One region of the Cupriavidus sp. LA-1 genome, then DNA from elsewhere that is predicted to be linked to it. Evidence: predicted binding sites of a transcription regulator. Region 1 holds the regulator's gene; the other holds the start of a gene.
The links. The regulator sigma-54, encoded in region 1, starts transcription at its own class of promoters, with help from an activator protein. The targets are predictions, from matches to a motif close to TGGCANGNAANCTGCTTT.
Positions count from the first base shown of each region.

Region 2: the regulator sigma-54 is predicted to act here: its motif matches at 2,778-2,795, upstream of ACZ5MJ_RS22880 (phenol hydroxylase subunit).

Region 1 covers NZ_AP031387.1:3,441,446-3,452,843, forward strand. The annotation lists gene ACZ5MJ_RS16060 (LysE family translocator) at 22-633, opposite strand; gene ACZ5MJ_RS16065 (adenine phosphoribosyltransferase) at 677-1,249, opposite strand; gene ACZ5MJ_RS16070 (DJ-1/PfpI family protein) at 1,453-2,031, shown strand; gene ACZ5MJ_RS16075 (ribbon-helix-helix domain-containing protein) at 2,134-2,508, shown strand; gene ACZ5MJ_RS16080 (monovalent cation:proton antiporter family protein) at 2,530-4,509, opposite strand; gene ACZ5MJ_RS16085 (KpsF/GutQ family sugar-phosphate isomerase) at 4,652-5,635, shown strand; gene lptC (LPS export ABC transporter periplasmic protein LptC) at 5,679-6,308, shown strand; gene lptA (lipopolysaccharide transport periplasmic protein LptA) at 6,429-7,076, shown strand; gene lptB (LPS export ABC transporter ATP-binding protein) at 7,134-7,934, shown strand; gene ACZ5MJ_RS16105 (RNA polymerase factor sigma-54) at 8,071-9,552, shown strand; gene hpf (ribosome hibernation-promoting factor, HPF/YfiA family) at 9,601-9,951, shown strand; gene ACZ5MJ_RS16115 (PTS sugar transporter subunit IIA) at 10,406-10,861, shown strand; gene hprK (HPr(Ser) kinase/phosphatase) at 10,942-11,398, shown strand, end outside.
Region 2 covers NZ_AP031388.1:823,254-834,651, forward strand. The annotation lists gene ACZ5MJ_RS22865 (aromatic/alkene/methane monooxygenase hydroxylase/oxygenase subunit alpha) at 1-1,122, opposite strand, end outside; gene ACZ5MJ_RS22870 (MmoB/DmpM family protein) at 1,158-1,439, opposite strand; gene ACZ5MJ_RS22875 (aromatic/alkene monooxygenase hydroxylase subunit beta) at 1,472-2,467, opposite strand; gene ACZ5MJ_RS22880 (phenol hydroxylase subunit) at 2,518-2,742, opposite strand; gene poxR (phenol degradation transcriptional regulator PoxR) at 3,242-4,960, opposite strand; gene ACZ5MJ_RS22890 (tripartite tricarboxylate transporter substrate binding protein) at 5,117-6,112, opposite strand; gene ACZ5MJ_RS22895 (muconate/chloromuconate family cycloisomerase) at 6,178-7,296, opposite strand; gene ACZ5MJ_RS22900 (LysR family transcriptional regulator) at 7,408-8,298, shown strand; gene ACZ5MJ_RS22905 (enoyl-CoA hydratase/isomerase family protein) at 8,305-9,063, opposite strand; gene ACZ5MJ_RS22910 (glutathione S-transferase family protein) at 9,085-9,840, opposite strand; gene ACZ5MJ_RS22915 (quinone oxidoreductase family protein) at 9,857-10,837, opposite strand; gene ACZ5MJ_RS22920 (CaiB/BaiF CoA transferase family protein) at 11,083-11,398, shown strand, end outside.

The DNA.
Region 1 (11,398 bases):
CGCACGCGCCAGCGGCGGCGCTCAGGGCAGCGCGACCTTGATCCCCAGCCCGACAAAGATCGCCCCGGCGGCGCGGTCCAGCCAGCGGCCGGTGGCCGGGCGGCGGCGCAGCCAGGCGCCCAGCCAGCCGGCACAGAGCCCGAACAGCGAGAACACCACCGCGGTCTGCAGCATGAAGACCACGCCCAGCAGCAGGAACTGCAGGCCCGGGTGCGCGGCATCGGCGCGCACGAACTGCGGCAGGAACACCAGGAAGAACAGTGTCACCTTGGGGTTCATCATGTTGCCCAGCACGCTCTGGCGGAACACGCGCGCGAGCGGCACGGCATCGACCTCACCGCCCTGCGCCAGCCCGCCTTTCGCGCGCAGCGCCTGGATGCCGATCCAGATCAGGTAGGCCGCGCCGGCGTACTTGATCAGCTGGAACGCCAGCGGCGACGAGCGCAGCACCGCCGCCAGCCCCACCGCGGCGATCATGGTATGGAACAGGCATCCGACCGAGAAGCCCAGCGCCGCCACCAGCCCGGCGCGCCGTCCCTGCGCCATCCCGCGCGCCAGCACTTGCAGGTTGTCGGGCCCCGGGGCCACGGTCACGGCAATCGAAGTCAGCAGGAACAGCAGCAGGTCAGGCATGGGGTCTCCTTGCGTGGAAATCTTGCGGGTCTGTCAACGCGGCTCAGTGCCCCTCGAACTTGCACACGGTGAACAGCGGCAGGCCGCCGTCCTGCAGCAGCCTGGAGCCACCCAGTTCAGGCAAGTCGACGATGGCGGCGCCCTCCACCACCGTCGCGCCCAGGCGCTCCAGCAGCTTGCGCCCGGCCATCATGGTGCCGCCGGTGGCGATCAGGTCGTCGACCAGCAGCACGCGGTCGCCGGCCTTGCAGGCATCGGCATGGATCTCGACGGTGGCGCTGCCGTATTCCAGCTCATACTCCTCGGCCACGGTCTGGAACGGCAGCTTGCCCTTCTTGCGGATCGGCACGAAGCCCAGGTTCAGTTCATACGCGACGATCGCGCCCAGGATGAAGCCGCGGGCATCGATGCCCGCGACCAGGTCGAGCTGCGCGTCCATGTAGCGGTGCACGAAGACATCGATCAGCACGCGCAGGGTCTTGGGGTTCTGCAGCAGCGGGGTGATGTCGCGGAACATCACGCCCGGCATGGGCCAGTCCGGCACGGTCCGGATGCGCTCGCGCAGGTAGCCGGTGACGTCGCCGAGTTCGGGGGACTGGATGATGGAATCTGCCATAGGGGTCTGCAAACGGAAGGCGCGCGGCGTGGCGCGCCGGTAAAAAAGGGGGACGTATCCCGGGTCAGGCGCGCGCGGTAACCAGTTACCACCCGCGCCGCCGGGGCCGCCAGCACAATGGTCCTGCCGGCCGGACAGGCTGCCTGGGCCGGCCTGCCGCATCCGGCACCCGCCGGACACCCGTAACCATACAGGAGACCGCGATGGCAAAGAAGATTCTGATGCTGGTGGGCGACTACGCCGAAGACTATGAAACCATGGTGCCGTTCCAGGCACTGCAGATGGTCGGCCATACCGTCCACGCGGTCTGCCCCGACAAGCGGGCGGGCGACGCCTGCGCCACCGCCATCCATGACTTTGAGGGCGACCAGACCTACAGCGAGAAGCGCGGCCACAACTTCACGCTGAATGCGACCTTTGCCGAGATCGACCCGGCCGCGTACGACGCGCTGGTCATCCCCGGCGGCCGCGCCCCCGAATACCTGCGCCTGAATGCGCGCGTGCTGGAGATCGTGCGCCACTTCGCCCAGGCCGACAAGCCGATCGCCGCGGTCTGCCACGGCGCCCAGCTGCTGGCCGCGGCGGGCGTGCTGGAAGGCAAGACCTGCTCCGCCTACCCCGCCTGCGCGCCCGAGGTGAAGCTGGCCGGCGGCACCTATGCCGATATCCAGGTCGACCAGGCCCATACCGACGGCAACCTCGTCACCGCCCCGGCCTGGCCCGCGCATCCGGCCTGGCTGGCGCAGTTTCTTGCCGTGCTGGGCACGCGGATCGTACATTAGAGCTTTCCGCACGCGGCGCCCCCACGCGTGAAGGCACGGCTCGCTCCCATGCGGCGAGCCATGCACATGCCTGCCGGCAGCGCCGCCCGCACGGGAGCATCCATGTGTGAAATTTTTATCCGCGCCAATCCGGCGTCGTACCAAAGCCAGTCGCGCTCGCTGCGCCTGCACGGCGTGGCCACCAGCATCCGGCTGGAAAGCCTGTTCTGGGAAGTGCTGGAAGAACTGGCGCAGCGCGACGGCATGACTGTCAACCAGCTGATCACGCGCCTGCACGATGAACTGACCGAACATCGCGGCAGCGAGGCGGTGGCGGGCAATTTCTCGTCCTTCCTGCGCGTGTGCTGCCTGCGCTACCTGATGCTGCAGGGCGAGGGCCGCATCCCGGCCGATACCAGCGTGCCGATCCGCTCGCTGGACGCGCGCGCGGTGCTGGACAACCTGCCGGAATCCTGGGTCGAGGCGCGTCCCCACTGACGTGCCCGCACCCGGCCTGGCTCAGCCGTTCAGGATGCGCGTTTCCGCGGCCTCCAGCGCCTCTGGCGGGCCGCGCAGCACCACGATATCGCCCGGTTCCAGCACGGTCTCGGGCTGCGGATCGAAGGCGCGGATGCCGCGCCGGCGTACCGCGGTGACCTCTACCCCGATCCGGTCCAGCCCCAGCACGCCCAGGCGACGCCCCACCGCGGTGGATTGCGGCCCGAGCGACACCGAATGCAGCCGCACCGAATCACGCTCGACCATGTCCTCGTCATCGTCGCGGCCGTGGAAATAGCCGCGCAGCAGGCTGTAGCGCGCGTCGCGCGCCTGCTGCACGCCGCGCACCACCCGGCGCATCGGCACGCCCAGCAGCACCAGCGCGTGCGAGGCCAGCATCAGGCTGCCCTCGATGATCTCAGGCACCACTTCGGTGGCGCCGGCCTTCTGCAGCGTGTCGAGTTCTGAATCGTCCACCGTGCGCACGATCACCGGCAGCGCGGGCGCCACTTCCTGGACATGGTGCAGCACCTTGAGCGCCGACGGCGTGTTGGCATAGGTGACGATCAGCGCGGCGGCGCGGTGGATGCCGGCGGCGATCAGCGCCTCGCGCCGGCCCGCGTCGCCGTAGACCACGGTATCGCCGGCGGCGGCGGCCTCACGGACCCGGTCGGGGTCCAGGTCCAGCGCCACATAGTTGATGCCCTCGCGCTCCAGCATATGCGCCAGGTTCTGCCCGCTGCGGCCGAAGCCGCAGATGATGGCGTGCTTCTCGGTCTGCAGGCTCTGCGCGGCGATGCGGGTCATGTTCAGCGACTGCAGCAGCCATTCGTTGGCGGTAAAGCGCAGCACGATGGCGTCGCTGTACTGGATCAGGAACGGCGCCGCCAGCATCGACAGCAGCATCGACGCCAGGATCACCTGGATCAGCACCGGGTCGACCAGGTTCAGGCCGTCGATCTGGTTCAGCAGCACGAAACCGAATTCGCCCGCCTGCGCCAGCCCCAGCCCGGTGCGGATGGCCACGCCCTGGCGCGAGCCGAAGACCCGCGCCAACACCGAGATCAGCACCAGTTTGAACAGTATCGGCACCACCAGCAGCGCCAGCACCAGCCACGCGTGGTCCAGCACCACGCGGATATTGAGCAGCATGCCGATGGTGACGAAGAACAGCCCCAGCAGCACGTCGCGGAACGGCTTGATGTCCTCTTCCACCTGGTGGCGGTAGGGCGTCTCGGAGATCAGCATGCCCGCCATGAAGGCGCCCAGCGCCATCGACAGGCCCAGCCGCTCGGTCAGCGCCGCCATGCCCAGCGTCACCAGCAGCAGGTTCAGCATGAACAGTTCCTGCGAGCGGCGCGCCGCCACCACATGGAACCAGCGGCTCATCAGGCGCTGACCGAGGAAAAAGATGGCGCCCAGTGCCACCACGATCTTGAGCATGGCCAGGCCCAGCGCCGCCATCAGGTCGCCCGGATCGCGCGACAGCGCCGGAATCACGATCAGCAGCGGCACCACCGCCAGGTCCTGGAACAGCAGGATGCTGATGATATTGCGGCCGTGCTCGCTCTCCAGCTCCATGCGCTCGGACAGCATCTTGGAGACGATCGCAGTGGAAGACATGGCCAGCGCCCCGCCCAGCGCCACGGACGCCTGCCAGGACAGCGGAAAGAGCCAGTTGAACGCCCAGCTGGCCGGCACCACCGCCAGCAGCGACAGCACCACCTGCGAGCCGCCCATGCCAAACACCAGCCGCTTCATCGAGCGCAGCTTGGTCAGGTTGAATTCCAGCCCGATCGAGAACATCAGGAAGACCACGCCGAATTCGGCCAGGTACTTGGTCTGCGCGGTGTCGCTGGCCAGCCCCAGCGCGTGCGGGCCGATCAGGATGCCCACGGCCAGGTAGCCCAGCATCGGCGGCAGCTGCAGCATGCGGAATGCGACCACGCCAAAGACGGCGGCGGCCAGCAGCACCAGGGTCAGTTCCAGCGGAGAATGCATCAGGAGGTCTGGGTGACCGGCCAGGCGCGCGTCCGACCCGGCACGGGCACCCTGCCGGCAAAATACGGCGAGCACGGCAAGCACGATGTGCGCCATGGGGTCGGGCCAGGCGCCATCGCATTCGTTGGTATACTTCGTCGCCATGATAGCCAATTTCGATGCGGATCGAGCACTCAGGCTCGCCCGAGACACCCTCCAGACTGAAGCCGACGCGGTTTCCGCACTTTCCGGACGCCTGAACGGCGACTTTGCCCGTGCCGTGCAGCTGATCCTGCAATGCACCGGGCGCGTCGTCGTCTCCGGCATCGGCAAGTCCGGCCATATCGGGCGCAAGGTCGCTGCCACGCTGGCCTCGACCGGCACACCGGCGTTCTTCGTGCACCCGGCCGAAGCCAGCCACGGCGACCTGGGCATGGTCACGCGCGACGACGTGCTGATCGCCTTTTCCAATTCGGGCGAGACCGGCGAGCTGCTGTCGATCATCCCGATCGTCAAGCGCATCGGCGCGCGGCTGATCTCGGTCACCGGCAACCCCGACTCCAACCTGGCCAGGCTGGCCGACGTCCACCTGGACGCGGCGGTCGAGAAGGAAGCCTGCCCGCTGAACCTGGCGCCGACGGCCAGCACCACCGCGGCGCTGGCGCTGGGCGATGCGCTGGCGGTGGCGGTGCTGGACGCGCGCGGTTTCGGCGAGGAAGACTTCGCCCGCTCGCACCCCGGCGGCGCGCTCGGGCGCAAGCTGCTGACCCATGTGCGCGACGTGATGCGCACCGGCAACGCCGTGCCCGAGGTGCGTGAGAACACGCCGCTGGCCCAGGCGCTGATGGAAATCACCCGCAAGGGCATGGCCATGACCGCGGTGGTCGACCCGGACGGGCACGCCATCGGCGTGTTCACCGACGGCGACCTGCGCCGCCTGCTGGAAACCCCGCGCGACTGGAAGACCGTGCCCATCGGCGAGGTCATGCACCGCAACCCGCGCGTGGTCAACGAGAACCAGCTGGCCGTGGAAGCGGTGCAGGTGATGGAAGCCAACCGCATCAACCAGCTGCTGGTGGTGGATGACGCCGGCCGCCTGACCGGCGCGCTGCATATCCACGACCTGACGCGCGCCAAGGTCATCTGAGCGGGCGCGGGCCCGCCACAACCGGCACAACGCCAAGGACACCATGCAGGCACTCCTCGCCTCCCTCAGCGGCATCGTCATGCGGCTGCTGCCGCTGCTGCTGATGGCCATCGTGGCGGGCAGCACGTTCTGGCTGGTCCAGATCAACTCCCCCAAGGAAGACCAGGCCGCGCAGAACACCAAGAAGCACGAGCCTGACTACTTCATGGACCACTTCTCGGCCACCGAGCTGGCGCCTGACGGCAGCACCAAGATTCGCTTCACCGGCGATCGCATGGTCCATTTCGAGGACGACCAGACCTACGAGGTCACGCGTCCCGCCATGCGCGCGTATCAGCCGGAGCGCCCGCCGGTGACCGCCCGCGCCGACATCGGCCGCATGAACGCCGAAGGCTCGGTGATCGACCTGTACGACAACGGCTTCGTGCTGCGCCAGCAGGGCGCGGACGCGTCCAAGGACCCGCAGCTTACCGCGGCCTCGAGCTACTTCCAGCTGCTGATCAACGACGACATCGTCAAGACCGACAAGCCGGTCAAGCTCACGCGTGGCCCCTCGGTGATGACTGCCAACGGCCTGATCTTCAACAACGTCACCCGCGAAGTACAATTGCTCGGCAATGTGCGCGGCACTATCGTCACCGGGCCGTCGCCGGCCCGCGCGCCGGGTTCCTGAACCCTGGCCCAGCGGGGCCGCGCACGCGGCGCCGGCACGCACGAACGCATGCAGACCCGTGCAAACCCGCGTGAAACCGCACCACCAAGTATCCCGACGCCTTCAAGCAACCCTGCCAACATGACCGCTTCCCTGACGACTTCGTCCCGTCGACGCACCGCCCCGGCCCTGCTCGCGCTGGCCATGGCTTTCGGCCTGCTGGCCCAGCCTGCCCTTGCCGAGCGCGCGGACCGCGACAAGCCGATGGTGCTGGAGGCGGACAACGCCAGCTACGACGACGTCAAGCAGATCTATACGCTGACCGGCAATGTGGTGCTGACCAAGGGCACCATGATCCTGAAGTCGGACGCCGCCGAGCTGCGCACCGACCCCGAGGGCTACCAGTTCGCGGTGGCCACCGCCAAGCCGGGCAAGCAGGCCTACATCCGGCAAAAGCGCGAAGGCGTCGACGAATACATCGACGGCTGGGGCGACCGCATCGAATACGACGGCAAGCAGGAATTCTCCAAGCTGATCGGCAATGCCCGCATGGCGCGCCTGCAGGGTGCCAAGCTGGTCGACGAGATCCGCGGCGCGGTGCTGACCTACGACAGCCGCAAGGAGTTCTACACGGCCGCCGGCGGCAGCGGCGACGCCGCCGCCGCCAATTCGTCCGGCCGCGTGCGCGCGGTACTGTCGCCGCGCCAGGACCCGAAGGCCGGCACCCCGGGCAGCGGCGGCTCGCCGCTGGACCTGAAGCCGGCCCCCGCGCCCGCCAACAAACCATGACGCCGGGCGCGGACCTGCCCGCCCGCGCCTGAAACGCCCGAACGCCTGACTGTGCCTATGACCGATACCGCAACCATCGCCGACAAGCCTTCCGTCGAAGCCTCCACCGTCCTTCCCGGCGGCAGCACGCTGGTCGTGCGCCACCTGAAGAAGCGCTATGGCTCGCGCACGGTGGTCAAGGACGTCTCGCTCGACGTGAAGAGCGGCGAGGTGGTCGGGCTGCTCGGCCCCAACGGCGCGGGCAAGACCACGTCGTTCTACATGATCGTGGGCCTGGTGGCGCTGGACGAGGGCGATATCGTGCTCGACGGCGACCATATCAGCGGCCTGCCGATCCACGAGCGCGCGCGCATGGGGCTGTCGTACCTGCCGCAGGAAGCCTCGGTGTTCCGCAAGCTCAACGTCGAGGAGAACATCCGCGCGGTGCTGGAACTGCAGCTGGACAAGGGCAAGCCGCTGGCCAAGGCCGAGATCGAGCGCCGCCTGGATTCGCTGCTCGACGACCTGCAGATCGCGCACCTGCGCAACAACCCCGCGCTGTCGCTGTCGGGCGGCGAGCGCCGCCGCGTGGAAATTGCACGCGCGCTGGCGTCGTCGCCGCGCTTTATCCTGCTGGACGAGCCCTTCGCCGGCGTGGACCCGATCGCCGTGGGCGAGATCCAGCGCATCGTCAGCTTCCTCAAGGCGCGCAATATCGGCGTGCTGATCACCGACCACAATGTGCGCGAGACGCTCGGCATCTGCGATCACGCCTACATCATCAGCGAAGGCGCGGTGCTGGCCGAGGGCCAGCCCGAGGAAATCATCGCCAATGACGCCGTGCGGCGCGTCTACCTGGGCGAGAACTTCCGCATGTGACATGACGGCCTGCCCCTTGCGCGGCAGGCATTCCGGCGGGGCGCGCGCAGCCGCCCCACAGCCAGCGTCGATCGGAGTCCATCAGCGATAGCAATTTCCGTTCCAACATCGGAAAGATGCGCATAAAATAGGTCGCATGAAACCGTCGCTACAGCTCCGCCTCTCCCAGCATCTGGCACTGACCCCGCAGTTGCAGCAGTCGATCCGGCTGCTGCAGCTTTCCACGCTGGAACTGCAGCAGGAAGTCGAACAGGCCCTGACGGAAAACCCGCTGCTCGAGCGTGAGAACGACTGGATCGAGAGCCCGCTGCGCGTGGCCGCGGATGGCTCGGTCAATGTCCAGAGCGCACCCGCGCCCGCCCCCGCCGAACCCCAGGGCAATGGCGACGCCCGTGCCGACGGCGCGGGTGACGACGACAGCTTTGGCGACAACAGCAGCGGCGACGACTACGGCAGCAGCGACTGGAGCCTGGACGACTTTGCCCGCCGTCCGCAAGGCGACGAGGACGAAAAGACGCCGATGCAGCTGCGCGAAGCCGAGCCCACGCTGCGCGAATACCTGATGGAGCAGCTGACGCCGCTGAAGATCTCGGCGCGCGACAAGGGCCTGGCCATCTTCCTGATCGAGTCGCTCGACGACGATGGCTACCTGAGCGCATCGCTTGAAGAGATCTGCATGGAGTTGCCCGAAGAACTCGAATTCGAGCTCGACGAAGTCCACGCGATCCTGACACTGCTGCAGAGCTTCGACCCGCCGGGCGTGGGCGCGCGCAATGCCGCCGAATGCCTGGCGCTGCAGCTGCGCCGCCTGACCCACCCGCAGCGCGACCTGGCGCTGAACATCGTCACCAATCACCTGGAGTTGCTGGCGGTACGCGACTACACGCGGCTGAAGAAGGCGCTGCAGGTCGATGAAGCGGCGCTGAAGGCAGCCCACGACCTGATCCGCTCGCTGGCGCCCTACCCGGGCCATGCCTACAGCCGACCGGAAGCCGATTTCGTGGTGCCGGATGTGTTCGTGCGCAAGAGCGGCGGCGGCTGGATCGCGCAGCTCAACCCGGATGTGATGCCAAGGCTGCGCATCAACGATATGTATGCACAAATCCTGCGTGGCGCAAAAGGGGAAACCGGCACCGCGGGGCTGCAGCAGAAACTGCAGGAGGCACGCTGGCTGATCAAGAACATCCAGCAAAGGTTCGATACGATCCTGCGTGTCTCGCAAGCCATTGTCGAGCGTCAAAAGAACTTTTTCACCCACGGTGAAATCGCCATGCGCCCCTTGGTTTTGCGGGAGATTGCCGATACACTGGGATTACACGAGTCAACCATCTCCCGGGTGACGACCAATAAATACATGGCAACGCCGATGGGTACTTTCGAACTGAAGTACTTCTTCGGCAGCCACGTGTCCACCGAAACCGGTGGCGCGGCTTCATCAACGGCCATCCGCGCCTTGATCAAGCAACTGATAGGAGCCGAAGACCCGAGGAATCCCCTTTCCGACAGTCGCATCGCCGAACTGCTGGGTGAGCAAGGCTTCGTTGTCGCACGACGCACCGTTGCCAAGTATCGCGAGGCCCTGAAGATCCCCGCAGTCAATCTCCGCAAGTCTTTGTAGCCGAGCCCACCGCCTGCCTGGTGAGGCTCTTTCAGAAGGAGAAGCGCTATGAACTTCAAGATCAGTGGACACCACCTGGACATCACGCCCCCTCTGCGTGAGTACGTGGAAACGAAGCTGGAGCGAATCGTCAGGCATTTCGATCAGGTCATTGGCGTTAGCGTGCTGCTCTCTGTCGACAATCACAAGGAAAAGGACCGGCGTCAGTACGCAGAAATCAATCTACATCTCAAGGGCAAGGACATCTTTGTCGAGGCGCATCACGAAGACCTATATGCGGCGATCGACGCACTCGTCGACAAGCTGGACCGTCAGGTGATCCGCTACAAGGATCGCGTGCAAGGCCACGACCGCGAAGCGGTCAAGTACCAGATGGCCGCAGCGCAAATGCAGCAATGACCGTGCCCGGCAGCCCCGCAGAGGGCTGCTGACTCAGGATTGAACAGGCAAGCCGCGCCACGAAGCGCGGCTTTTTTGCGCCCTCGCGTTGCGCCGGCCAGAGCCAGGCCGGGCCTGGACTGGCGCCGCGGCGTGCTGTGGCATCGGAGCAAACGCTTTTCACCCGAATGAGCAAGAGTGTTCGCAAGCGCGGCGGCAAGGTGTATGCTGCGCCATACAAAGAGAGGGGAATCCTGGCCGCGCCCTGCATCGGTGCGACGGCTCTTGGCCCGGAGGCACGATTGCATCGCCATGTATCGTTCTGCACCAGCTTGCTCCGCTGCACCGCACAATCCGAGGGTGGCCGCTGCTCTATAATGGGCCGGACGCCTCCGGCCAGGCCAGGGGCAGCCCGGAGCCGGCCCCCTGCCCGGCGGAACGATCCGCCCGCTAACTGAAATCCTGCGCATCGCCCATGAATCGTTTGGCCAAATTGCTGCCACCCGGCAACATCAATCTCGACGTCAGCGTCACCAGCAAGAAGCGTGTGTTTGAGCAGGCCGGGCTCCTCTTCGAGAACAACCATGGCGTCGCGCGCGCCATCGTGACCGACAACCTGTTCGCACGCGAGTCGCTGGGCTCTACCGGCCTGGGCGCCGGCGTGGCGATCCCGCACGGCCGCATCAAGGGACTGAAGCATCCCCTGGCCGCCTTCATGCGCCTGGCCGAGCCGATTCCGTTCGAATCGCCCGACGGCAAGCCGGTATCGCTGCTGATCTTCCTGCTGGTGCCCGAACAGGCCACGCAGCAGCATCTGGAAATCCTGTCCGAGATCGCGCAACTGCTTTCGGACCGCGACATGCGCGAAGGGCTGGCGACACTGCCCACGCCCGATGCGGTGCACGAGTTGCTGATCGCATGGCACCCCTGATCCCCTGATCCCCCAAAGCGGGCCGGCACAGACCGGGCAGGCGCCACGCGCTTCGCACACCGCCCTACCAGTCATACCGCATGGAACTCACCGGCGTCACCTCCCAGTCCATCTTCGACGACAACGCAGCCGACATCAAACTCTCGTGGGTGGCCGGCCTGGAGGGCGCGGACCGCGCCTTTGACGTGGAGTTCGCCCGCGAAGCCACCTCCGCCGCCGACCTGGTGGGCCACCTGAACCTGATCCACCCGAACCGCATCCAGGTGCTCGGCAAACCCGAGATCACCTACTACCAGCGCCTGGACGACGAGACCCGCAAGCGCCAGATGGGCGAGCTGATCCTGCTGGAGCCGCCCTTCCTGGTGATCGCCGACGGCATGGAGCCGCCGCCCGACCTGGAACTGCGCTGCACGCGCTCGTCAACGCCGCTGTTCACCACGCCGGTATCGTCGGCGGCGGTGATCGACCACCTGCGCCTGTACCTGTCGCGCATCTCCGCGCCGCGCGTGACCATGCACGGGGTGTTCCTCGACATCC
Region 2 (11,398 bases), on a different replicon from region 1:
CGGCTTGTAGTAGCGCTCGAAGGTCTGCGGGTACTTTTCGGCCAGCCATGCCATCTCGTCGGCCTTGGGCACCCAGGTGTGGAAGCCGGCTGCGCCCGCGTAGTTGTAGAAGGTGGCCCAGGCTTCGTGCGTGATGCGGTCCTTGGTCCTGGTGGCGACCTCGTGGTACTTGGGCATGCGCAGGCCGTAGCGCTCCAGGTCCTTGAACAGCGCCCCGCCCGCCTGCTCGAAGTACATCTCCCAGGCCTCGGCCCACGACATCACGCGCTTGGGCAGCATGTAGTCCATCATCATGCCGACCAGCGTGAGCAGGCGGAAACCGCGCCAGAACCACTTGTCCAGCCACTTCTGCAGGATCGGGATGTTGCCGGCGTCCTGCTCGCACAGGAACTTGACCACCTCCAGGCCCAGCGTCATGTGGCGCGACTCGTCGGACTGCGCGGAGAAGCCGAAGGTCACCGTGGCCATGTCGCCGTTGTAGGCGGCGCCCGACATGAACGGCATGAACAGCAGGTTGGTCAGCACGTACTCGAACGAGAACGAGATCGCGGTGATGAACTCGAACGGCCCCGCGCTCATCGCGTCCTCGAAGTAGGACTTGGGCACCGACAGGTACCAGACCCGGTCGTGCATGTGGCGCCATTCGCCAAAGCCGTGGAAGTACTTGTTGTAGACCGACAGCGTGTGCAACTGGGTCTGGGCATGGCGCAGCTCGTCGATCGACTGCATCTGCGCCGCCACGCGCGCGCCGGCGCCGCGGAAATGCCGGCCCAGGTGGGCGTAGCCGCGGTGGGCGGCATATTCCAGCGGCGTCACGCCGGTCAGGAACAGCCGCAGCGCGTTCAGGTAGCGCGGATCGGATACGTTCAGGTGGCCGTTGTTCTGCACGAACGAATCGATGATCGCGTACAGCTTGCGCTCCTTCTCCGACTGGTATTTCCAGTAGGCATCCATGGTCATGCGGAACGGGTCTTCCCATTTGTCCCAGTCGTGGATGCGGATGCCCTCGTACTTGTCGAACGGGAAGACCTTGTCCATCGGCTCGTAGGTCGTTTCCCAGGCCAGGTCCCGCGTCATCGAGGCGTACTTCTCGCGCAGGTTGAGCTTCTTGCGTGCGTCCATGATGTCTCCGTGATGTTCTCTATGCCGCTGCGGTGTCAGGCGTTCCAGCGCAGCGTGAAGGCGTCTTCGTCTTCGTCGATGTTTCCGCACAGCGAGATCAGGTTCAGGTGGATCTCCTGCAGGTCCCAGTCGCGGCCGAGCTTGCCGGCCACCAGCTCGCGCACGATGGTCAGGTGGCCGGGGGCGTCGATCTTGACCATGGCGGGGAACTGCGACACCACCGCATGCGGGTTGGCCTCGGTGATGGCGTCGATGATGGGTCGGGTGTCGTCGTTGTGCTGCAGGGCGATGTAGACGTTGGCGGCGGTGGCTGACATGGCGTATCTCCGTGGGGTTCGTTGCGGGCGGATCAGCCAGCCAGGCCGAGCTTGCCCAGGCGGACTTCGAACTGCTCGCGGCACAGCGCCACCATCTGCGCGCCGTCCTCGCCCGTGAGGGCGTCGGCCACCGGCACCAGCGCCTGCGCCACTTCGGCGCAGGCGGCGCGCGCCCAGCCGGACAGCAGCACGCGATTGGCGTCTGACTCGGCCGCGGCGGCCTGGATCACCGCATCGACCCAGCGTGCGTGCTCGTCGCGCCAGTCGTTCATGAACTCGGTCAGCACCGCCAGCCCGGTGCCGCAGGCGCGCGCGATCACCGCGTCGGCATGCTGGTAGACCAGCGGATAGAGCAGCCCGTCGAGCACCAGGTTCTGGGCCACGAAGGTCTCGAACCAATCCTCGGTGACAAAGGTGTGCTCGACAAAGCGGCGCAGCGGCTGCCACGTGGCGCTCTCCAGCCAGGCCACCCTGGCGCGCTCCAGCGCCACGCCGGTATTGCCGTCCAGCAGCATGCCGATGCGCGACAGGTACTGGGCGATGCCCAGGCGGTCCATCGCGCAGTAGGTGCAGGCCTGCGTGATGGCGGTGCCCCAGCCGTAGTCGGCGCAATAGAAGTTGTTCATGTTGGCGCCCCATTCCACATGGCGCAGCGGCAGCAGGCCGGTGGCCAGGCGTTCCTGCCATTCGGCGGGCAGCGCCTGCAGCAGGCCGCGCTTCTCGACAAAGGCGAAGCTCTTCTCCGTTGCATCCTGCTGGCGGCCGCGCGCGGTGACGTAGGCGCCGTAGTAGAACTGGCGCGGGTCCTTCAGCGCGTACCAGTCCTGCATCACGATTGCCGTGCGGCGCTTGTCATACAGCTCGAAGCCGGGGTCCCAGGTGGGGCGGTAGTGGAAGTTCACCTCCGACTGCACGTCGTAGGTCGCCTCCTGGTAGCGCGACGCCGGCTTGTCGCCGAAGCGGCGCGCGACATGGCCGTAGGTCTGGCGCAGCGGCTGGATCTGCTGGGTCTTGATATCGACTTGCATCGCTTGGTCTCCTGTATCCCTTCTCTCTTTGTGATGCGGTGGCTGCGGCGTCAGTCGTCGGCATCCGGCTGCGGCGAAGCTTCCAGCGGGGGCAGGAAGCGCACGCGGTTCACGCAGCAGAAGGCTTCGAACATCGGCGCCGGCATGATCAGTTCGACGTTCAGCTCGGGGTCGGCCACGCTGAAGGCGAACTGCACAAACCCTTCGGGCGTGCGGCCCTCGACCCGCACGTAGCGCGGCGTGGCTTCGAACAGGGGAACCGACGGGGTGTTCATGGCGCGCTCCATTGCGTTGGCTGGACGCAGGCCTTACTGCGAAGACCGTGCCAGGGAGCGCAAAGCGCGGTGGGACAAGGCTTGCGGGGAATCAGCCGTGGCGAGCGTGCGCGTTAACCCGAAAAGGTCCGCGCGAATACTGTCGATGAATTGATGAAGCTGCCCGCAAGCCTTGATCAAATGATCAAAAGCCGCGCCGGGCGGGCGTTTGCGGGCAGCGGGCGGATGGGGATGCGGTTGCCCCGCGGTGCAGCAGCGTGCGTGGGCAACATGGGCGAGAGGACTTGATCCGACAGGGAAATGTTGCTGGCGCGGTGCAGCATCAGGCAACTGCGGGCGAATGCGCGGCCGGAAGGGACTGCATCAAATGATCAAGGGGGAAGAAGCGGGGATTGAAGGCGCGTGGAAGACGCGATGGATATCGATGACCACCAGTGCGCTCCCGCTCCCGCAAGCGGGAGTGGGAGCAAACCCTCAGCATTTGAACCGTGCAGCAGCCTCAGTTGCCGTGGCCGTTGCCGCGCGCACCGCGCATCTTCCACCGGTACGCCAGCTGCGGCCGCGTAATGCCCAGCAGCCGCGCCGCCTGGCTCATGTTGCCGCCGGCGCGCTGCATCGCGGCCTCCATCAGCACGGTCTCGACATCGCCCAGCGCCAGTTGCTGCTCCGACATCTGGTCCAGCAGTGCATGGACCGCGGCTTCGCGCAGGTCTGGCAGCGTGCCACCCGCGCCCAGGCGCGGCGCGGTATCCACCGCCGGTGCCACGGTGCCCGGCAGGAACAGGTGGTCGGCGGTGATCTGGCCGCCCTGGCTGGCCAGGATCACGCCGCGCTCGATCACGTTCTCCAGCTCGCGCACGTTGCCGGGCCAGTCATAGTGGCGCAGTTCGGCCAGCGCGCGGTCGGTGATGCCGACGATGCGCTTGCCGTGGCGCGCGCCGTAGCGGGCCACGAAGCGCTCGGCCAGCGGCCGGATATCGTCCAGGCGCTCGCGCAGCGGGGGGATCGTGACCGGGTAGACGTTCAGGCGGTAGTACAGGTCCTTGCGGAAGGTGCCCTGCTTCACGGCTTCGGCCAGGTCGACATTGGTGGCGGCCACCAGCCGCACGTCCACCTTGCGCGTGCCGGTGCCGCCCACGCGCTCGACTTCGCCTTCCTGCAGCACGCGCAGCAGCTTGGACTGGGCCGAGGCCGACAGCTCGCCCAGCTCGTCCAGGAACAGGGTGCCGCCGTGCGCGCGCTCGAAGCGCCCGGGGCGCGACTGGCTGGCGCCGGTAAAGGCGCCCTTTTCCACGCCGAACAGCTCGGACTCGATCAGCTCGTCGGGAATCGCCGCGCAGTTCACGGCGATAAAGGGCTTGTCGGCGCGCCCGCTCACGCTGTGCAGCGCCTGTGCGAAACGCTCCTTGCCCACGCCGGTCTCGCCCAGCAGCAGCACGGTCACGTTGCTGGCCGCGGCGCGTTGCAGCAGGCCCCAGGCGGCGCGGAAGCCGGGCGAGGTGCCGACCAGGTCGGCCGGCGTGGCCGGGGTGCCCTGCAGCGCGCGCAGGTGCTCGACCTCGCTCTGCAGGGCGATGATGGTTTCGATCACGGGATCGGGCTGGTACAGCGCCAGCGCCTGTGCGCCGTCTTCCCAGGCCTCCACCGGCTTGCCGACGATGCGGCAATGCGGGTGCCCGCAGGCGATGCATTCCACTTCGCGGTACAGGATGGTCCGCCCCATCAGCGCGGAGGTATAGCCGGTGGCGTAGCCAATCTGCATCCAGCAGGCAGGCTGGTCGACGATGCCGAACAGCTGGCGGTGGACGTCGCCCTCGAAGGAGTCTTCCCACAGGAATTCGCCATCGTAGATGCCGGCGGCGATATCGATGTCGACCTTGACCGGCGTGACCCGTACCACCCCCTCGATGGTATGCAGGCAGGGCCCGATCTCCAGCTGGCCGAAGTCGCTGTGGCCGGCGCGCAGCTTCCTGGCCACCTCGGCGTCGCGCATGCCCGAATGAAAGCCCATGCGCATGAACAGGCCGCGCGCGCGCTCCATGCCCAGGGTGTCCACCAGTTCCTTGCGCAGGGCGCCCAGGGCGGCGGTATGGATCAGGATCATGCGCTGCTCGTCCAGCCAGATCGCGCCTTCCTCCATGGCAAAGCGCAGGCGGCGGGCAAGATCGGCCAGGCCATCGCGCATGGTGGCCGAGAACTTGTCGGTTGAACTGCTCATTGTCTCCCCTCAGTGCCGGCGGATGATCCGCTCGAGTGTGCCTTTCGGCCGGCATCTTACGCACATTATGTGCCAGGGAGACGGGGGCGGGGTCATGACATGCCCCCGGGCGCATCCCCGGGGGAGCCCCCTATGAACCGCGTTGGTCCGGGCCGCTCAATCCGCCCGAATCCCCCGCTGGCGGATCAGCGCCCCCCACTTGTCGGTTTCCTTCGCCAGGTGCTCGCGCAGTGCCGCCGGCGAACTGCCAATCGGTTCGGCGCCGATCAGCGCCAGCCGCTTCTGCACGGCGGGCTTGTGCAGCGCCTCGAGCATGGCGCGGTTGAGCGTGTCGATCACCGGCTGCGGCGTCTTCGCCGGCACGAAGGCAGCGAACCACGGCGACAGTTCATAGCCCGGCAGGCCGGCTTCCGCCACCGTCGGCACATTGGGCAGCGCGCTCGAGCGCTTGCTGGTGGTGACCGCGATCGCCGTCAGCTTGCCCGATTCGATATGCGGCTTGGCCGAGGTGATGCTGTCGAACATGTAGTCGACCTGGCCGCCCAGCAAATCCGTCATGGCCGGGCCGCTGCCCTTGTAGGGGATATGCAGCATGTCGACACCGGCCATCGAGGTGAACAGCTCGCCCGCCAGGTGGATCGAAGTGCCGTTGCCGGCGGAGGCATAGGTGTACTTGCCCGGCGCCGCCTTGGCCTGGGCCACCACCTCCTTGACGGTGCTTTCCTTGCGCCGCGCCTTGTTGGCCACCAGCACATTGGGCACCACCGCCAGCAGCGACACCGGCGCAAAGTCCTTGACCGGGTCATAGTTCAGGCGGCCGTACAGCGCCGGGTTCACGGCCATGCCGTTGGCGACGATGATCAGCGTGTAGCCGTCGGCGGGCGCGCGTGCCACCAGCTCGGCGCCGATATTGCCGCCGGCGCCCGGACGGTTCTCGACGACGATGGCCTGGCCCAGCGTGCGCGACATGTCTTCGCCCAGCGTGCGGGCGATATTGTCCATCGCGCCGCCCGCGGGGAATGGCACGATCCAGCGGATCGGGTGGTCGGGATAGGCCGCGTGCGCGGCCGGTGCGGCGAACGACAGGCCGGCAACCAGTGCCAGCGCCCCTGCGCGGCCCCTGCTCGCCAGCCGCTGGAATAACGTCTTCATAGTCTCCTCACTGCGTGATGCGCCCCTGGCACGTGGCGTGCCATGCGGGGAAGTTGCCTGCCAGATCAGCCGCGGCGGTAGTGCGCCAGCTTGTCTTCGTCCAGCGCCAGCCCCAGGCCGGGGCCTTCGGGCAGATGCAGGCTGAAGTCGCGGTACTCGGGGCGTTGCTGCACGATATCGTCCTTGAGCAGCAGCGGGCCGAACAGCTCGGTACCCCAGGCCAGCTGCGGCAGCGTGCAGAAGCCGTGCGCCGCGGCGATGGTGCCCACGCTGCCCTCCAGCATGGTGCCGCCGTACAGCGCGATGCCGGCGGCGTCGCCGACCGCGGCGGTGCGCAGCATGCCGAAGATGCCGCCGGCCTTGGCGATCTTCAGCGCGAACACGTCGGCGCCGCCGATGCGCGCCAGCTCCATCGCGTCTTCCGGGCCGCACACCGCTTCATCGGCCATGATCGGCACCACAAAGCGCGCGGCCAGGCGCGCCAGCGCCATGCGCTGCTCGCGCGGGGTGGGCTGCTCGATCAGGTCGATGCCGGCGGCCTCCAGCATGGCGATGCCGGTGGCGGCGTCGGCCTCGTTCCAGGCCTGGTTGATGTCGACGGTGACGCGTGCCCGGTCGCCCAGCGCGCGCTTGATCGCGGCCACGTGGGCCACGTCGTCGCGCACGCTGCGCCGGCCGATCTTCAGCTTGAAGGTATTGTGGCGGCGCTCGGCCAGCAGCTGCTCGGCCTCGGCGATATCGCGGGCGGTGTCGCCGCTGGCAAGCGTCCACAGCACCGGCAGCGTGGCCCGCACCGCGCCGCCGAGCAGCGTGGCCAGCGGCACGCCCAGGCGCTTGCCCTGGGCATCCAGCAGCGCGGTCTCCAGCGCCGACTTGGCAAAGCGGTTGCCGCGCGCGACCTTGCCCAGGCGCGCCATCGCGCCATGCACGTTGGTGGCATCCTGGCCGGCCAGCGCCGGCGCCAGGTAGGTGTCGATGGTCAGCTTGATGCCTTCCGGGCTTTCGTCGCCATAGGACAGGCCGCCGATGGTGGTGGCCTCGCCGATGCCTTCCACGCCGTCGCTGCAGCGCAGCCGCACGATGACCAGCGTCTGCTGCTGCATGGTGGCCATGGCCAGCTGGTGCGCCCGGATGGTGGGCAGGTCCACCAGGATGGCTTCCACCGAAGTGATAGTCGTGGTCATACCTTGTCGATGCGGATTGATGTTGAGGCCAAGTATGCGACTTGACTTTGGCGGTGTCCAAGACCGAAGATGTCTCGATCAATACCCTACAGGTATGGAAACAGGACACACATGGAACTCCGGCACCTGCGTTATTTCCAGGTCGTGGCACAGGAACTGAACGTCACCCGCGCCGCCGAGCGGCTGCATATGGCGCAACCGCCGCTGTCGCGCCAGATCCGCCAACTGGAAGACGAAGTGGGCGTGGCGCTGTTCGACCGCGTCGGCCGCGGGCTGCGGCTGACCGAGGCGGGCCGCTTCCTGCTGGAGCAGACCACCCAGCTGACGCAGCGGCTGGAAGAAACCATCGAAGGCACGCGCCGCATCGGGCGGCAGGACAAGCGCTGGTTCGGCATCGGCTTCGTGCCGTCGGTGCTGTATGGCGTGCTGCCGGAACTGATCCGCGAACTGCGCGAATCCGACCGGCACGACCAGCAGGTCGAGGTAGGACTGGCCGAGATGATCACCGTGGAGCAGATCGAGGCGCTCAAGGCCGGCCGTATCGACCTGGGCTTCGGCCGCATCGCGCTGAACGATCCCGCCATCCGCCAGCAGGTGGTGATGGCCGAGCCACTGGTAGCCGCGCTGCCGGCACGCCTGCCCGCGCCGCGCCGCAAGGCGCTGACGCCACAGGCGCTGGCGGCGCAGCCGTTCATTCTCTACCCGGCCCGGCCGCGGCCCAGCTATGCCGACCACCTGCTGTCGCTGTTCCGCGCGCAGGGCCTGCAATTGCGCGTGGCGCAGGAGGCCAACGAGCTGCAGACCGCGCTGGGCCTGGTGGCGGCCGGCATCGGCATCACCCTGGTGCCGGCGTCGATCCAGCGCCTGCACCGCGACGACGTGCGCTACTGCCCGATCGACGCGCCGGGCTTCGTGTCGCCGGTGATCATGAGCTACCGCGAAGGCGACACCTCACCGTTCCTGGCGCGGGCGGTGGAGTGGGTGATGCGGCAGGGGCAGTGAGCCGCGTCAGGTGCCGGTGAACTGCGGCTTGCGCTTTTCCTTCCAGGCCAGCGCGCCTTCGCGGATGTCCTGCGACTGCGTGGCCCGGCTGATGTCGGCGGCCAGCGCCGCGCTATCCAGCGCGCCGCGCCCGATCGTGTTCAGATGCCGCTTCATGCCTTGCACCGCCAGCGGCGCCAGCCCGGCCACGGTGTCGCTGAGCTGGTCGACGCGCTCGCGCAGGCGCTCGGCGGGCAGCAGCTCGGTCAGGAAGCCGCGGCGGAACATCTCGTCGGCGTCGATGCGCTCGGCGGTCAGGAACAGGTGCTTGGCGTGGTTCAGCCCGAGCCGGCTGATATAGCGTTCCATGCCGCGCTGGTAAAAATGCAGCCCCAGCCGCGCCGCAGGCATGAACATATCCACCGCGGCGGTGCCGAGCCGGAAATCGCACGCCAGGGCCAGGTCGGTGCCGCCGCCATAGACGCCGCCATGGATCTCGGCAATGGTCACCGCGCGGCAGTCCTCCACCGCGTTGACCAGCGGCTCGAAGCCGGCACCCCGCTGCCCGGCCGCGAGCCTGCCGATATCGAAGCCGCTGCAGAAGTACTTGCCGCTGCCGCGCAGCCGCAGCACGCGCACGTCGCTGCCGTTCACGGCATCGACATGCCGCTGCAGCTCGGCCAGGTCATCCGGCCCGAGGCGGTTGGCCACCTCCGGGCGGCGCAGCGTGATCGTGGCGACATGGCCGGCAATATCGAGCGAAGGAAGGGAACCATCAGTCTGCATCGGGATTACTCCAGGTAGGGATCATTGGGTGGCGGGCTGCTGCGCGCCCCGGCGCGCGAGCGCGCTGTCGAAGCGCTCCAGCTGCGCCTGGGCAAACGCGGGACGGGCTTGCACGCGCTGCCACCAGCCGGCGACCGCCGGCGCCGCGCTGAGCGCCTCGGGCGCCAGCTCGGCAATGCGCGCGACAAACGGCACGGCGGCGATATCGGCCAGCGTATAGCGCGCACCGAACAGCCAGTCGCCGCCGGCCAGCATCGCTTCCATTTTCGGTACCAGCAACAACAGCGCGTCGAGCGCGCTGCGCTTCTCTTCATCCGTGTAGGGCTTGCGCGCAATGCGCAGCCACGCCTCGCGGCGCTCCGCGGTCGGGATGCGCGCCAGCCGCTCGGCCAGCGTGGCATCGTTCCATTGCGCGGCCACCGGCTGCAGCGCGAGGCTCCAGTTCAGGATCAGCAGGTTCGGCAAGGACTTCTCGTCGGTCCAGCGCACGAAGTTGCGCATTACCGCGCGCTGGTAGGGGTCGTCGGGTCGCAGCGGCGGCGACGGCCGGATCTCGTCAAGGTATTCGCAGATGGTGGCGCTCTCGTACAGGAAGCGGCCATCGTCCAGCGCCAGCGCAGGCACCACGCCGTTGGGGTTCATCGCCAGGAAGGCAGGCGAATGGTGTTCTTGCGCCGCCATGTCGACCGGCACGCTGTCATAGCCGATACCCTTCTCGGCCAGGCACAGCCGCACCCGGCGCGAAGCGCTCGACAACCAGCCATGGAAGAGTTTCATGCTGCCCTCGCCGGGTTCATGGAATCAGCACGGCCGAGCCCGTGGTGGCCCGCCCCTCCAGGTCGCGGTGGGCGTCGCGCACGGCGGCCAGCGGGTAGCGGTGCTTGACCTCCAGCCGCAGCTGCCCGGCCGCCACCGCCGCGAACAACGCGGCCGCGGCATCCGCCAGTGCCTGCGGGCTGGCGATATAGGTGCGCAGCGTGGGCCGCGACACGATCAGCGAGCGCGCGTGCAGCAGCTGCAGGTCGAAGGCTTTCACATCGCCCGACGCGGTACCGTAGTTGATCGCCATGCCGCATGGCCGCAGGCATTGCAGCGACGGCACGAACACGTCCTTGCCGACGGCGTCATAGACCACGGCCACGCCCTCGCCGCCGGTCAGCGCCTGCACTTCGGCAACGAAGTCGGCCTCGCGGTAGTTGATGACATGGTGGCATCCATGTGCCAGCGCCACCGCGCGCTTGGCCTCGCTGCCCACGGTGCCGATCACGGTCGCGCCCAGCGCGCGCGCCCATTGCGACAGCAGCACGCCCATGCCCCCGGCCGCGGCGTGCACCAGCACGGCATCGCCCGGCTGCACCGCGTAGAGCCGGCGCAGCAGGTACTCGGCCGTCAGCCCGCGCAGCAGCGTGGCGCCGGCCACCGCTTCGGGCATCGCCTCCGGCAGCGGCACCACCCGCCCTGCCGGCACGTTGCGCGTCACCTGATAGGCGCCCGGATGCATGCAGGCAACACGCTGGCCAACCGCGAACCCTTCTGCTCCGGGGCCAACCGCGGTCACCGTGCCGGCGCCGACCGAGCCCAGCGTGACCGGGAACGGCGCCGCCGCATGGGGGCCGTGTGCGCCCTTGCGCTGGTAGATGTCCGAGAAATTCAGGCCGATGGCCGACTGGCGCAGTTGCACTTCGCCGGGTCCGGGTGGCGGCACCGAAACCTGGCAGGACTCAAGCACATCCGGTCCTCCCACCCTGTTAATACAGATAGCATCCGTCAGCATACAAATCCTCAAATCTTAGACGTCAGCCAGGCGCAGACACAGTTGGAAGCCGATAACGAGGCGCCGACCGCCCTATTTCACATGCCTGATATGGCATTTTCTCGCGCTGCAGATTACGCAATCCTGTATGAAGGCCCTCGCAGCCTACGCCATTCCACGGTACTCCGCATCATGGAAACTCCGTATACGTATTTTTATTGTTGTTATTTGTATACTCAAGGCCGATCTGTTGCCAAGGAACTGCCATGACGTCTTTGCTTCCCGGCCCCGAAGCCGCCGGGTCCTGCGCCCCGCCCGCGGACCTGCCGCTGTCCGGCATCACCGTGCTGGACCTGTCCATCGCCCGCGCCGGCCCGGCGGCGGTGCGCCTGCTGTCGGACTGGGGCGCCGACGTGATCCGGGTGGAGCCGCCACCGCCGCAGGACCGCGGGTCGGTCACCGGGCGGCGGCGCGGCTCGGACGAACAGAACCTGCATCGGAACAAGCGCAGCCTGTGCCTGGACCTGAAGACGCCGCAGGGCGCCGAGGTGCTGGCGCGCCTGGTGCGCCAGTCGGACGTGG